One region of the Neobacillus canaveralius genome, then DNA from elsewhere that is predicted to be linked to it. Evidence: riboswitches for the same ligand, from Rfam matches in the RefSeq annotation. Region 1 holds a riboswitch; each other region holds the start of a gene.
The links. A riboswitch is a leader RNA that binds a small molecule or an ion and turns the genes downstream of it on or off. The one in region 1 is predicted to bind cyclic di-AMP.
Positions count from the first base shown of each region.

Region 2: linked by a shared signal. The riboswitch ahead of ABC255_RS11375 (sporulation protein) and the one ahead of ABC255_RS18275 (APC family permease) in region 1 are both predicted to bind cyclic di-AMP.
Region 3: linked by a shared signal. The riboswitch ahead of ABC255_RS15075 (amino acid permease) and the one ahead of ABC255_RS18275 (APC family permease) in region 1 are both predicted to bind cyclic di-AMP.

Region 1 is NZ_JBDFLL010000001.1:3,637,626-3,642,761, forward strand. Features, by position in the region: gene ABC255_RS18260 (MFS transporter) at 1-337, shown strand, start outside; gene ABC255_RS18265 (histidinol-phosphatase) at 476-1,282, opposite strand; gene ABC255_RS18270 (hypothetical protein) at 1,468-1,905, shown strand; gene ABC255_RS18275 (APC family permease) at 1,936-3,762, opposite strand; cyclic di-AMP (ydaO/yuaA leader) riboswitch at 3,897-4,038, opposite strand; gene ABC255_RS18280 (bacitracin ABC transporter ATP-binding protein) at 4,121-4,249, shown strand; gene ABC255_RS18285 (YheC/YheD family protein) at 4,380-5,136, shown strand, end outside.
Region 2 is NZ_JBDFLL010000001.1:2,214,492-2,219,627, forward strand. Features, by position in the region: gene ABC255_RS11365 (HAD family hydrolase) at 40-828, opposite strand; gene ABC255_RS11370 (polysaccharide deacetylase family protein) at 938-1,666, shown strand; cyclic di-AMP (ydaO/yuaA leader) riboswitch at 1,851-1,992, shown strand; gene ABC255_RS11375 (sporulation protein) at 2,072-2,500, shown strand; gene ABC255_RS11380 (hypothetical protein) at 2,634-2,978, shown strand; gene ABC255_RS11385 (aminotransferase class V-fold PLP-dependent enzyme) at 3,101-4,609, shown strand; gene ABC255_RS11390 (L,D-transpeptidase family protein) at 4,670-5,136, shown strand, end outside.
Region 3 is NZ_JBDFLL010000001.1:3,008,948-3,014,083, reverse strand. Features, by position in the region: gene ABC255_RS15085 (sigma-54 interaction domain-containing protein) at 1-19, shown strand, start outside; gene ABC255_RS15080 (hypothetical protein) at 120-524, shown strand; gene ABC255_RS15075 (amino acid permease) at 836-2,323, opposite strand; cyclic di-AMP (ydaO/yuaA leader) riboswitch at 2,454-2,594, opposite strand; gene ABC255_RS15070 (hypothetical protein) at 2,721-2,879, opposite strand; gene ABC255_RS15065 (DUF1292 domain-containing protein) at 3,290-3,562, opposite strand; gene ABC255_RS15060 (type 1 glutamine amidotransferase domain-containing protein) at 3,646-4,170, opposite strand; gene ABC255_RS15055 (nucleoside recognition domain-containing protein) at 4,267-5,136, opposite strand, start outside.

The DNA.
Region 1 (5,136 bases):
TCCATTTCTTACAGTGCTGTCTACCAATCTATTCTATTTAACTTGTGTACAAGCATTATCCGGATTTTTCATTTCTGGAGTTGTACTCTTATTGTTTAACCTTTTGCTGGAACAATCACCAGAAGAAACCAGAACATATTGTATCACCTCTTATAATGTGCTCCTTTCCTTTGTCGCCTTCATAGCCCCTCAGATTGGTATTATGCTGCTAGAAGGACTGGGCATACAAAAATCAATGGAGCTGAATTCCTTTATGAGGATCGGAAGTGCCTTTGTATTTCTTCTTATGTATTTACGTACTAGGAAATTCACAAAAGCATTGTTAGTAAAAAATTAGCAATTTTTTCTAGTAAATTGAAAATAAAAAACAAAAAAGTAATGGAATAATTTTCCATTACTTTTTTGGTGCCTTTTTGGTGCCTGTCACCGATGTGAAAACAGAGTTTTCACCATTTATGCATTTATTCGTATTTATTCATATATTTACTGTATATCTCTTTCGTCCTTTAAAGTAGACCCATTCTTTGAAGCCTATTTCTTTGAGGCGGGCTTGGACGATTTCGAATTCGTCTCCGACTCGCTCTGGGTCATGGGCATCAGAGCCAAAAGTGACTTTTACTCCGTGATGAAGTGCCATTACTAATATGTCATCTGCTGGATACCAGCCTCCCACGTATTTGGTTTTTCCTGAGGTGTTGATTTCAATAGCTACATCGCATTCCGCTATGACCTTTAAGGTGTGTTCGACTGCAGCAGTTTGAATATTTGAAAATTCAGGATAGAAACCTTTCATTGCATCAATATGACCAAGAATTTGATACATGCCGCTGCGCGCAGATTGCTCAATTAATGAATAATAGGCCTCCTTCGTACGTATTTGTTCTTTAGAACTCAGCCCTTCCCAGCGGTCCTGCTTAAAAATGCTCACTCCATCTACATGATGAACAGATCCAATAATATAATCAAATGGATATCGATCAAAGTGAGGACGGTATTTGTCTACAGAATCAGGAAAGAAATCTGCCTCAATTCCTAATAGGACATCAATTTTTCCAGTATACTCTTGTTGTAACTTTAGGATTTCCTCTACATATTCAGGAAATTGACTTGTTGCCATGGTTATGTGAGGAAAGGGATGATCTTCTTTACTTGAAAAATACGGGGTATGGTCGGAGATTCCGATGATATTTAACCCCTTTTTTATACCTGCTTCGATATAATCTCGAATTCCTCCCCTTGCATGGCCACAACGATCATGATGGGTATGTAAATCAAATTTCAACATTTTATTTATCACCTCTCCATATTTTCCCATACTATGGTAATTTCAATCAAATCCATATTACTAAAAATTCTACCCTAATAATGAATTTAGGTTGTACATTTCCATTTTACCCTACTCCTTGTCCAAACCAAAAGACAAGCTGATTCATATATATAAGTAATATTGTGAATGAGAGGTGTTTTATGGATATTTGTAATTGTCGTGCAAAAGTAACCGCATCTGCGGTACCAGTCGAAACCTTAATCGATCGATTTTCATCTAGAGGCAAAATTACTATATCTGCACGAATTTGTGAAGTTGATTGTACAGCCAAGAACAGTTTTATTTCCATTCTCTATGGTGACGATTTAAATCAAAATAACAGCTTTGTTTTTAAATCCGCTGCACCTGGTATCCCAACTTGTGAACCCGTATCAGGCGGCGGTATCGGTATAATCTTAACAGTGGAAGGACAAGCCTCCGGAGTCAACTTTCATGACAATGCCATTCTTTCAAACATACATTTTCTACATGAGACCATCATTGGTAATGCCATCTGTTCCATCTCTTTAACTGCTGCGAATGGTCGAACATTTGAGGTTCCAGGATGTATCTTCACTAATTCTGAAAGTAAAAAATGAGCAGCTCCCAAAATGGAAGCTGCTCTTTGATTATTTTTTTAGATGATATGGGACGGTTGTAATAATAACATTTCTTCTATATAACAGGTATGCTTTGATAAGTAAGCTTGATTGGTTGTGCAGAATATTGTGCCAGCCTTTTTTCGGTATAAATTGTGGAATGATCACTGTGACCCTGTAATTGGCTTCACCGGCCTTATGCTGAACCGTATCCACAAACTTTGTCAGTGGCTGAATGATACTCCTGTAATGGGAGTGCAGGGTGACGAGCCTTACATCCGGCTGCCATTTATTCCATTTTTCTTCGAATTTCTTTTCATCGTCTCTTTCAAAGGAAACATAGACCGCAAGTACTTGATCCGCACCAAGTGATTTTGCATAATTCAATGAGTTTTCTACCACTTGGGTAATCCCTGCCACTGGAACAATAATTACGTTCCCTTCAATTGGAACTGCAGGGTCCTCACAATTTAATCTTAGCTGCTCTCCCACTGCTTCATAATGCTTTCTAATTCGGTAAAAAATATAAACTATTACAGGTAAGAACACCAAAACTGGCCACACCTGCGCAAACTTTGTTAAAAAGAACATGATCGTAACAACAAAGCAGATAATAGCACCCATCGTATTAATGATAAGCTTAGATACCCAGCCCTGAGGCTTCTCACGAAGCCATTTTAACATCATCCCCGTTTGGGACAAGGTAAACGGAATGAAGACCCCAACCGCATAAAGTGGTATTAAGTGCTCCGTTTGTCCTTTGAAAAAGATAATTAATAAGATTGAAGCTAAACCTAATGTAATAATACCATTTGAGTACCCTAATCGGTCACCTCTGATTTTAAACATTCTAGGTATAAATTTATCATTTGCAAGATTGACTGCCAGCAATGGAAAAGCTGTATAACCTGTATTTGCAGCAAGAATTAAGATTAAAGCAGTTGTGCCTTGAATAAAGAAATACATAAAGTTTCGTCCAAATGTCTGCTCCGCAATTTGAGAAACCACGGTAACCTTTTCATTCGGAGTAATACCATAGTAATAGGCTAACAATACAATTCCCGAAAATAAAACCGCCAGTAATCCTCCCATTGCCGCCAAAGTTTTAGCAGCATTATTTGGAGCTGGATCTTTAAAGTTTGGAATCGCATTTGATATCGCCTCAACTCCTGTAAGAGCAGAACTACCTGATGCAAATGCCCTTAAAAGAAGAAATAATGATATCCCTGCAATAGGAGTTCCAACTGGTGTATGCAATTCTGCTGGAACCTGACCTGTAAAAATATTAAAGAGTCCCACACCAATTAAAATAAATAAAGCGAGCACGAATAAATAGACAGGATATGCTAAAATAGAAGCAGACTCCGTTACACCTCTTAAGTTTAAAGTAGTAATAAATATGACAAAAATAATCGCAATACCCACATTATGGTCATGCAGTGCTGGAAAGGCGGATGTTAAGGCATCGGTTCCAGCAGATACACTAACAGCTACTGTTAAAATATAGTCAACAAGTAATGACCCACCCGATATTAACCCATAATTGATACCTAAATTTTCTTTTGATACTACATACGCTCCTCCACCATGCGGGTAGGCAAAAATAATTTGTCGATAAGATAAAATTAATGCTGCTAATAAAACTAATACACCGATTGCAATCGGAAGTGAATACCAAAATGCAGCTGCACCTATTGTTACGAGGACAATTAGGATTTGTTCTGGCCCATACGCAACCGATGATAATGCGTCAGATGATAGGATTGCCAGCGCTTTTGTTTTATTGAGCTTTTGTTCCCCTAATTCTGTTGACTTTAAAGGTCTGCCAATTAATAATCTTTTAATTGAAGATACCATGTATCTGCACCACCGTGATTTCTATAAAGATATTTTTTCTCTGTTCTTATCTTGCTTAAAAAGCACAAAAAAATGCCTGCAAGTCAAAGTTAAATAGACCTGCAGACATGAATTAACTGCCTAACAAGCTCCACCTTCCTTCTCATTAACGCTTACGAGGTTAGCTGTCGGATTCGGGCCATTGAGTAGCCCTACCTTTTAAAGGATTCACCCCTTGGATATACTATCCATATGAATGGGTCCCCCGCACCAATTTGGTCTCAGCGATTTAGAAATATGAAACTGTGATTATCATACTCCTGTGTTTCTCAAATGTAAATCAAAATTTTTTAAAAAAATATAGATTGGAGAAATATATATGTCTAAAAAGAAAAAGCCGCTTTTGACAGATGAATTTTTAGATGAATTGGCTAATGAAATCAATGAGCAATACGGCCGCCCTGTTGATCAAAACGAAGATAAAAAAAATTATAAGGAAGACGATTAGCCATCAAACATATTTCACAATAACAATGGTACACATGTCCAAATTGTTAGAATCCCCCCCATTTTTAAGACAATCTTTGTTATTGGTACATATAATAACTTATCCAGTATTATGGTTGGGGGGAATAAGAATGGAAAATGTTATTCTGCTATCAAGAAACACCACTAACAGTGGGATTTTAACGTTGCATCCCAAGTTAGCAGAATCTATGGGAATAACTCAAATTACGGCTAGAAAAATCAGATTTGGTGCAAAGACCTATCAATCTATTGTAGACATTTCTGATGAACTGCCTCTAAATGGGGCAAGCCTATCTGAAGATATTTTGGACATGCTGAATATACCACAGCATTGCAGTCTTGAAATCATGCAGAATGGCAATGAAATACAAATTGGACCCTTTATTGGTTTACTTGCAGGATATTATCAAAGCTCGATTAAGAAATATCTCGATCATCTACGTGATTATGTTTTACTTTATCATGAAATTAAGGGTGCCATACTTGTCTTTTCTCTTGACCAAGTTGATAAAGTCAACCATCTCGTCAAAGGCTATCTTTATAATCCTCGAACAAAACAATGGGAAGAAGGAACCTACCCATATCCATCCTCTATTTTTGTGATGACTTCTTCTGTCAGCACCGCATGGATACAGCATTTTAAATCCATCATTGGCAATGTGGTTTTTAATGATTTCTTTCTAAATCGATGGAGTATCCACAAGAAATTGGCAAGCTCAATCGGGGTAAAATGTTATCTTCCCGATACCAATCTTTATGGTTCACCTCAAGATTTATACTACTTTTTAAAGAAATTTCCTAATTTAACGGTGAAGCCTCTAAACAGCGCCAATCGGCATGCCTATAGAGTATTATTAAAAGATTCAA
Region 2 (5,136 bases), 1.4 Mb from region 1:
TTCATGCAAAAAAAGCTGTGCACAGTGCACAGCTTTTTGTTACTCAATAATCCCTAGATTTTTCAATCCATTATATATCCCTGAATTATTTACGGTTGTGGTTTTATGCTTAGCATATTGAAATAGGTCAGGATGTCCATTTCCCATTGCAAATCCTTCACCAACGTTCATCAGCATTTCTTTATCATTCAAGCCGTCTCCAAAAGCAATAGCATTTTCCTTTGAGAGGCCGAGATGCTTAAGTACATATTGGACTGCAATTCCTTTATTTACTTTGTCTCTAATTACATCATAGCAATGACGCATTCCTTCAAGGTTTACTTGTGATAAATGAATTTTATCTTCCATTTTATATAAAGCTGTATCCTTTGATTCTACGTTTATCAAGGTCATTCCCAAAACATCATAATCGCTTACCGGTGAGTATAACTCGTTTTTATGTAAGTGGAACTTGACGATAAATTCTTTCACACAATCTGCTTCTAAGTCAGTGAATAAATTTTGGTCCTTCGTATACAAAACAAGTTCATGTTGATTTCTTTTCGCTATGTCTATAAATTGTTTAACACTTTCCTTCTTCATCGGTTCCTGGAAAAGGTCTTTTCCTTGATAAATGGCAAAAGCACCATTATAACCGATAAGCGAATTTACCTTTAACTCATTTGCAAGGTCTCTAATTTCGTGTAATGGTCTGCCTGTCGCTAAAAAAACCTCTATTCCTTTTTCTTGAACCTGTCGAATCGCTTTGATTGTAGTTTCATCGATGGAATCATCGGATTTGATGATCGTTCCATCTATATCTAAAAATAAAACTTTATACTCAGACATTGAACTGCTCCTTTATGAAGTATGTTTTCTTAGTTTAACATTAATAACTGGGAGATAAAATATCTTAGTGGGAATAATAATCCAGATAACATCGACAAAAAGGAGTCTACTGTATATGTTAAGAGCTATGATTGTAATTCTGCTGTTAATTAGCCTTCCAGAGCATATTCTCGCACAGCAAAAGGTTCCAATCTTAATATATCATTCAATAGAAGAATATAATGGGAAAGGCGCAAAGGAGTTATTTGTTACCCCCGAGAATTTCGAAAAGCAAATGGTTTATTTGAAAAATAAAGGATATACATTATTAACATTTGAACGTTGGGACGATATAGGTAAAGTGAACAAACCTATTTTTATTACATTTGATGATGGCTATAAAAATAATCGAAATGCGTACGAGATACTCCAAAAACTAAAGGATGATAAATTTAAACCAACAGCAACCTTTTTTGTTATTTCTGATTTTATTGGAAATTCAAATCGCTTATCCCCAACTGATTTAAAGGTGATGGCTGAGTCTGGTTTGATTTCCGTTCAGTCCCATACGGCTACACATTCCGATTTGACAAAGTCAGAAAATCTCCAATATGAATTAAGAGACTCGAAAGAAAAAATTAAGAATATAACCGGAAAACCAGTGATTGCGCTAGCGTATCCATATGGAAGCTTTAATGAACGTGTTGCTTCCGAAACGAAAAAGTATTATTCGTTTGGATTAACGACAACGCCAGAACACTACACAAGTAAAGGAATTAAAAACGAGCGATATTATTTACCACGAATATATGTAAAGTATTCTACCACTCTAGAAGAGTTCGCTAGGATATTGAAATAAAGGAATTATGGCGGTTCTTTGGACAAAAGGTAGATAAGCGAAAGATACCGATGATTCATGAGCAAACAATAGAAAAATCATTGTTTTTTATAAAAATTGGAGCTAAGACGGTTAATTTAAGTGAAAATCACTCTTTACAATCAATCAGGTTGAGGATAAAATTATCGACATAATCAATATGAATTAAATATTTCGGCCAAAACCCATCATTATGGGTACGGAGGAACCAATCTATTTGGGGTTTATTCTACCTTGTAGAAGGGATGAGAATTATCTTTCGCCATCCTACCCGTCAGCTAACTTCGTCGGCTAAAGCGAAGGAGGTCAAGAGACCGCCAAGTACAGGGGCTTTTTTGTTTTTTTGAAACATACTAAGCAGCTTGCTAAAATGGAGGGTCTTTTATTATGCCTATTTTTAGGGAACAGGTGAAGATGAAGATGACATTAAAAGATTATTTAACAAAACTGAAAATCGGCTTGCCTAAAACTATGGTACATCTGGATAAACAGGTTTACGAAGCTGGGAGTATTATCAATGGAACCATTGAGATTACAGGCGGGCTATTAAAAAATAAAATCAAAAGGTATGACATTGACCTCGTAGGGGTTGATTCGAAGGCATTTGTAGAAGAAACCTTAAATAGTCATTCTGTTTTCTGTTCTCTTGAGTGCAGTCCAAACCAGACTGGAAAGATTACGTTCTTTATCGATGTTCCAGACGAAATTAAACAAAATCAGAACACCTTTCAATATTCTTTAATGATCAATATTGATCTGGGGAATGCAAATAATATTACTCAAAATGTCCCAATTATGATTGGTGTTGTTTCTTAATTCATCTATTAAACTATGTAAATCGGAAGTTTATCCTATTTATTGATATAGCATTGTAAACTGCTAGAAATTTATATGTAAACTATCACCGGTATAATAAAGTTATCAAGACTTTATTAGGGCGGGTGCAATAATGGAAGAAACCATGGTTAAATCTTATTTACAGAAATCACTAGAAGAGTGGAAGGATGATATTTCAGTAGTCCTTGACGAAATTGATAAAGAGTATGATGAAGTGGCACAAGAATTAAAGGTATACTCTTATAAATACGGGATTACCAAGCAAGTCATTCAATCGACAGTGAATGAGGAAATTATTGAAAGTATACGCCAAAGGTATCATAAACCGTTTGAGGAAAGTTATAATCAATTAAAGGAATATATAAAAGATTTAGAAGAAAAGCAGCGAGTATTTCACATGTTTGTTCAAAAAATCGATGAAGTAAATCGTAAGGAATCATCAAAGAATACAAACTAATAAATAAGCAATAAGTCTGGTCCATTGGGATCAGGCTTTTTTTATCATTATTTGCAAATCATCGGCAAGTAAAAGAATTTTGCATATAGTAATTAGCAGGATTTTATGAGAGGTGCTGAAATATGATTACTGCAAGGATCGGAAGCAAGTTGTATCATCTGCCGGAAAATCTTGAGGATTATTTTAATAAGTTTCGGTCTGGGATCATCGGCATTGATCAGCAATTTGACTCAACGTTTGGAAAGAAACCGATAATTTATGCGGATTGGACGGCAAGTGGAAGATTATTTCGACCAATTGAACAAAAAGTTTCAGAAGTATTTGGCCCGTTTATGGCCAATACGCATACGGAATCGAATATTACGAGTCTAATGATGACAGGAATTTATAATCAATCAAGAAGAATTATTAAGGAACATGTAAATGCCGATGAGAATGACGTCCTCATTCTTGACGGTTTTGGGATGACATCGGTAATGAATAAACTACAGAGATTATTGGGAATTAGGGTACCAGAGCAATGGAAAGACAAAATAAAACCTGCTGAGAGAAATAGGCCAGTAGTTTTTCTCACACATATGGAGCACCATTCCAACCACACTTCATGGCTGGAGACCTTAGCAGACGTTGAGATTATCAGACCGGACTCGAGAGGAAATGTAGATATAAATCATCTTGAGCAGCTCCTGTCCCAATATCGAGATAGAGCAGTCAAAATAGGTTCATTTACAGCATGCTCGAACGTTACAGGAATACAAACCCCATATCATCAGCTGGCGAAAATCATGCATAAGCACGGGGGACTTTGTTTTGTAGATTTTGCCGCCTCTGCACCTTATGTGAGGATTGATATGCACCCGAAAGATCCGATGGAAAAACTCGACGCTATTCTCTTTTCACCGCATAAATTTTTAGGCGGACCTGGTACGAGCGGTGTCTTGCTTTTTGATAAAAGGATTTATACGAATAAAGTACCGGACCATCCAGGGGGTGGAACGGTTACGTGGACTAATCCCTGGGGTGGACACCAATACATTAAGGACATCGAGCTTCGGGAGGATGGAGGGACACCTGGTATTCTTCAAGCAATTCGTACGGCTTTATGTATAAAGTTAAAGGAACAAATGGGGGTAGAGAAAATTTTAGCGAGAGAAAAAGAACAGCTAAAGCTGCTTTTAACTGGATTAGAGACTGTTTCTAATTTGCATGTATTAGAGAGACATCATCGAAATCGAATTGGGATTGTTTCATTTACCATTCCCAACATACATTACAATCTCATTGTCCGGCTGTTAAATGACCGGTTTGGATTTCAGGTTCGAGGCGGATGTTCATGTGCAGGAACATACGGTCATTATTTATTGCAAATTGATCAGAACAAATCAAAGCAAATTGCTAATAAAATTGATTCGGGTGATTTATCTACTAAACCAGGATGGGTCCGGTTTTCCTTGCATCCTATCATGACCGACGCTGAAATTTTATTATTTGTAGATGCAATAAAGGAGATAACCCAAAACATTGAAGAATGGAGAAAGGATTACGTTTATGATCTAGTCAGCAATGATTATTTTTATATTCAACACACCCGAAAGGATATGTCCTCGCTGTTTGATCTTGAGGAAGTATAGTATTAATTAGGCAACGGTGGAAAGGTCCCAACATATGCTAGTAAAAAAAGGTGGGATATCATGATTCACATTGTGAAGCGGGGGGAAACACTTTACCAAATTTCACTTGATTATCGTGTAAACCTAGCCAGACTTTATGCTGCTAATCCAGGGGTTAATCATCAGCAGTTGTATGTTGGCCAAAAAATTCAAATTCCTGGACTGCCAGATCCAACTACAATCCCGTATTCGATTCAAATCTCTATTGCCAAGAAGAGACTTTCGTTATTCAGAAATGGAAGACTTGAAAAAATTTATCCGATTGCTGTAGGGAAAATGCTAACTGGAACCCCAACTGGAGATTTTGTCATTGTAAACAGACAGATGAATCCAGGCGGACCTTTTGGTGTATTGTGGATGTCTTTATCCAAACAAGGCTATGGAATTCACGGCACGAATGATCCTAGTTCAATAGGAAAGGCGGTTTCACATGGTTGTGTTAGAATGCATAACCGGGATGTCCTTCAACTTGCCGAAAAGGTTCCAAA
Region 3 (5,136 bases), 630 kb from region 1:
AAACATCAAACATGAGTAACAAGAACCAGTAAAATTGTCCGGAATTCTTCATAAAATTTGCAGGAATTTGTCGATAAATAAAGGAATATATAATTAGACCTAAAAAAGGAGGAGAATAAATGAAGAAGATATTTACATTACTTTGTACTAGTTTAATTGTGTTATTGATGTTTGTTGGTCCCGGAAATTCAGTAAAAGCCGCAAATCCAATTTTAGTACCAGATTTGTTTTCATGCGGATGTGAAGATCATGGTATCTACCCGATAACAGGTTCTGAAAAGAATAAAATTGTTGCAGAACTTTTGAGTAGCGACGCTTTTAAGACTCAAAAATCGTTGCTCAACAAGGATTATACTTTTAAGGGTGTAAATGAAGTACAAGTTGCTAAGGTCAAAGGTGCAAACATTGTAATGGTTGCTGTTCCTTTTTTCAAAAAATCAGGAACTTTAGAATTTGCAATGTTTACAAATGGAGAATCTAAGGGTATGGCCTTTCCGCCAACAGAAGAAGATCACAACCATTAAAATCCCTAAAAAAGCTAGAGCTGGTATTCCAGCTCTAGCTTTTTTCAAAGTTATTGACTATCCTCTTTCTCATCCATTATCTCATCAAAAGCAGCCGACACTTTATCAAACCCATCGTCACAATGGTAGGAGTTCCATTTACCGATCAAAATGGAAATATTAAAGTGAATGTCGATATTAATGGAGCTTTTGTGGGGACTGTTTTGATGTAAGTTTTAATTTAAGTAAAATAACAGGCCCTTAGTATCTTCCTAAGAGCCTGTTAAATAATTTAATTCAGTTTATTAAACATTCACCAAAACGGATTTTCATTAATTATATTTTTTGTCAAAATCAAACTCGATATCCTCAAGTTTAACCACTTTCGTTTTCCTAACCAGTTTATATCCAAAGAATAAACAAAGGAAAAACGGAATGCCTAAATACGCCGCTACAACACCGCCCCAATCAATCTGGTCCGCAAGAAAGGCTTGGAAATTTTGAGCTAAAATTACGATAATTCCACAAGCAATCGCAAAAATTGGTCCAATCGGAAACCATTTTGCCTTATACGGTAACCTGTCTAGCGAATGCCCTTGGGCGATAAGGGCTTTTCGGAACCGATAATGACTGATGGAAATACCGAGCCAAAAGATAAATCCAGTTATACTAATGGCATTCATTAACCAAATATAGACCATACCATCACCGAAAAAGGAAGCCAAAAAGGCAAGCGCACCTATAGCACAGGTTAGAATAATACCTGCAACTGGAACTCCACGATTGTTAAGTTTTCCAAAAATCCGTGGGGCTTGTCCTGCTTTCGCCATTGAATACAACATACGAGTTGAAGCATATAGGCTGGAATTACCAGCTGATAATACCGCAGTTAAAATTACAGCATTCATAAGAGAAGCCGCAAAGGCAATCCCCGCCTTTTCAAAAATGAGGGTAAATGGACTTACCATCACATTATCATTTTGTAAATTCGGATTGGTATATGGAATAAGAAGTCCAATCACAGCAATCGCCAAAATATAAAAAATTAGGATTCTCCAGAAAACGCTTTTAATCGCCATTGGTACATTTTTGGCTGGATCCTCACTTTCTCCCGCCGTAACTCCCACAATTTCCGTACCTTGGAAAGAAAAACCCGCTGCAATAAAAACTACAAAAACACTTAAAATTCCTCCTGAAAAAGGAGCTTTGTCCATTGTAAAGTTTTTAAAACCTACTGCTTCTCCTCCCATAATGCCGAAAATCATCAATAAGCCAACAATAATAAAGATTACGATTGCTGAAACTTTAATTAAAGAAAGCCAATATTCCCCTTCTCCATACCCTTTAACAGACAAATAATTTAATAGGAAAATTAGTGCTAAGAATGAAGCACTCCAAACCAAGGATGGACTATCAGGAAACCAGAATTTCATAATCATTGTAGAGGCAGCTAACTCAGCTGCAATAGTCATTGCCCAGCTAAACCAATACGTCCATCCAATCGCAAAACCAAATGCAGGATCAACAAATTTAGTTCCATAGGTACTAAACGCACCACTTGTAGGCATAAAGGCAGCCATTTCTCCTAAGCTTGTCATTACAAAAAAGACCATTGCGCCAACTAAAGCATAAGCCAGTAATGCTCCCCCGGGTCCAGCACTGCTTATAGCAGCACCGCTGCTAAGGAATAATCCAGTACCAATTGCTCCTCCTATTGCTATCATCGATAGATGACGTGATTTCAACTCACGTTTTAATGTCTGTTCTTTTTGCTGCTCTACAGATTGCTGGAATCTTTCAATTTCACGCTCTTGTAACATTCTCTTCAGTCCTTTCTTTATTTTAATTAAAGCGGTTACAAAATAAAAAAATCTATTAAAGTAAAAAAAGTGTCTACAAGTCATGGTAAATAGACTTGTAGACACTTAAATAGTGTGTCACAAGTTCCACCTTCCTTCTCATAAACGCTTACGAGGTTAGCTGTCGGATTCGGACCTCTTGAGTAGCCCTACCTTTAAAAGGATTCACCCCTTGGATTTATTTCATCCATATGGTTCCCCCGTGCCTAAACGGTTTCAGCGATATAGAAATTTGAAACTATTTTTAATATTATAATAGTTATTATTTTAATAAAAGTAAAATTATTTTTAAAAAATTTATGAATACTTATACTCGAAAAAAACACTGTTATTTCTTCAATACATTAACAAAACTGGATTAATATTGTAATTCTACTATATCAAAATCATTATAGTAAATTACTTGACTAATAACTTTACACCCTTTAATACTGTTGTAAGTTGCTCTTGCTTCTTCTTGGTTATCAAACTCAAACATTTGAATATTTTTTTCTGAATACACCGTAATGATCCACATTAATATCCCTCCCTTAATATATAAGTTTTGCTTGTCGAGACTGAACCTTCTGAACATTCAAAATAAAGCAAACCAGTCTTTTCAAGTTTTGATAAGAATGATGTAATGGAGTTTTTCTCCTTTCATTAGCTTATTTAATTAACCAATTTTCACCATTAGCACGATAGAAACTTTATATATCTTGTTATACTTTAATGCAATAACTATGCCAACTTGATTTCCCGTACGAAATATACGTTTTATTATTATTTATTAGCAATTTGCGCAAAGATTTTTTGCCTGTGCCAAAATATTTTGCATAATAAACTATTCTAAGCATTTTACAGAACAGTTATCAAAATGTCTTTGAATTTTATTATTTCCTAAACGATAAAAAAGCTGGCAGCTGCCAGCTTTTCTGAATACTATTCCTATTCCTCGTCCTCATCCATGATCTCATCAAATGCTGCAGAAATTTTATCAAATTCCTCATCGCTCTCGATTGCAGTCAGGTCTCCATCCTCGTCAACCTTTAGAAAGAAAATATCAATGTCTTCTTCAGTTTCCTCTTTAATATCTTCAACAAATCCTACCGCCACATAATTGGTACCTTCTATATTGATGGAAGCAAGTACTTCTACTTCCTGCTCCTGATCTGTTTCATCACTAATTGTAAAAACTTCTCCAACTTCAATATTTGCCACGTTACATCTCCCTCTCATAAAAGAATAAGCATTTCATTCAATAAGTATCTCTAAAAAGATTGGAATTAATGCTTGCAAATAACTTATTTTTCCTCAATAACTTTTATAAACTCACGCAAATAGTCCGGTAAATCAGGCGGACGTCTGCTTGAGACGAGGTGCCCATCAACTACTACTGGTTCATCATACCAAGTTGCACCGGCATTCTCCATATCATCCTTAATCCCAGGTGTACTAGTTACCTTCTTACCCTGCAAGATTTTTGCGGATATTAAAACCCAGCCAGCATGGCAGATCTGTCCAATCGGCTTTTTGTTTTCTTCGAAATGCTGAAGCAGTAAAAGAACTTCAGGAAAGCGGCGAATCTTATCAGGTGCCCATCCACCTGGAACCAAAATCGCATCGTATTCTTCCCCTTTAATATCACTATAGGAGTAATCCGATTTAGCCGGCACACCATATTTTCCTATGTACTCCTCCTCAGCCTTTTCACCTGCTAAGTGAACGACGGCTCCCTCTTCTCTTAATCTGAGTATTGGATACCATAGCTCTAGATCTTCAAAATCATGATGGACAAGACTGACTACCTTCTTACCTTCTAAACGCATAATTTTTCCCTCCTCCTTCTTAATTATTATGACATAGAAAAATCAAACCAACAAAAAAGACACCACCTTATCTAACACAAAGTGGTGTCTTTCACCTTAAAGCCAACCAAAGTATCTTACTATTTGGGTAATAATTAGTGGAACAAGAATCGCAATTACCGTTGGAATCAAAAAGGCCAAGAACGTCCATTTTTTACTTTTTGTTTCTTTATAAATATTTAGAAGCGTCGTTCCGCACGGATAATGAAGCAGCGAGAACAACATCATGTTTAGCGCTGTCAGCCACGTCCACCCATGGTCGAGGAAGATTTGCTTTAAATCAACCAAGCTATCCACCTCTGTTAAGGATCCTGTTGATAAATAACCCATTAACAGAATTGGAAGGACGATTTCATTAGCTGGCAAGCCTAAAATAAACGCCATCATAATATAACCATCAAGACCCAGTAATTTCCCAAATGGATCTAAGAATTCAACTGCATACATCAGAATACTGGTATCACCAATAAAAATGTTTGCAAACACCCAGGTTAAAATCGCCGCCGGTGCTGCAACTTTCACCGCACGCATTAATACCGACCATGATCTTGTTAGCGATGAGCGAACCACCGTATCAAAAATTTTGGGTTTCCTGTATGGCGGAAGTTCTAAAGTGTAGTGGGTTGGAATTCCTTTTAATGCTGTCTTTGATAGCACCCAGGAGACAAAAAAGGTGACAATGATACCAAACATAACAATCCCAACAATCACTCCGGTAGTGACGAGTGATTTAAGTCCGCCTGTAAAATTTGCAGCCATAAATAACGAAGCTAATACAATTAACGTTCCCCAACGCCCATTACATGGAACAAAATTATTGGTCAATATCGCCAGCATTCGTTCTCTGGGCGATTCGATAATCCTTGTAGAAATCACCGCTGCTGCATTACAGCCAAAACCCATCGCCATCGTTAAGGATTGCTTACC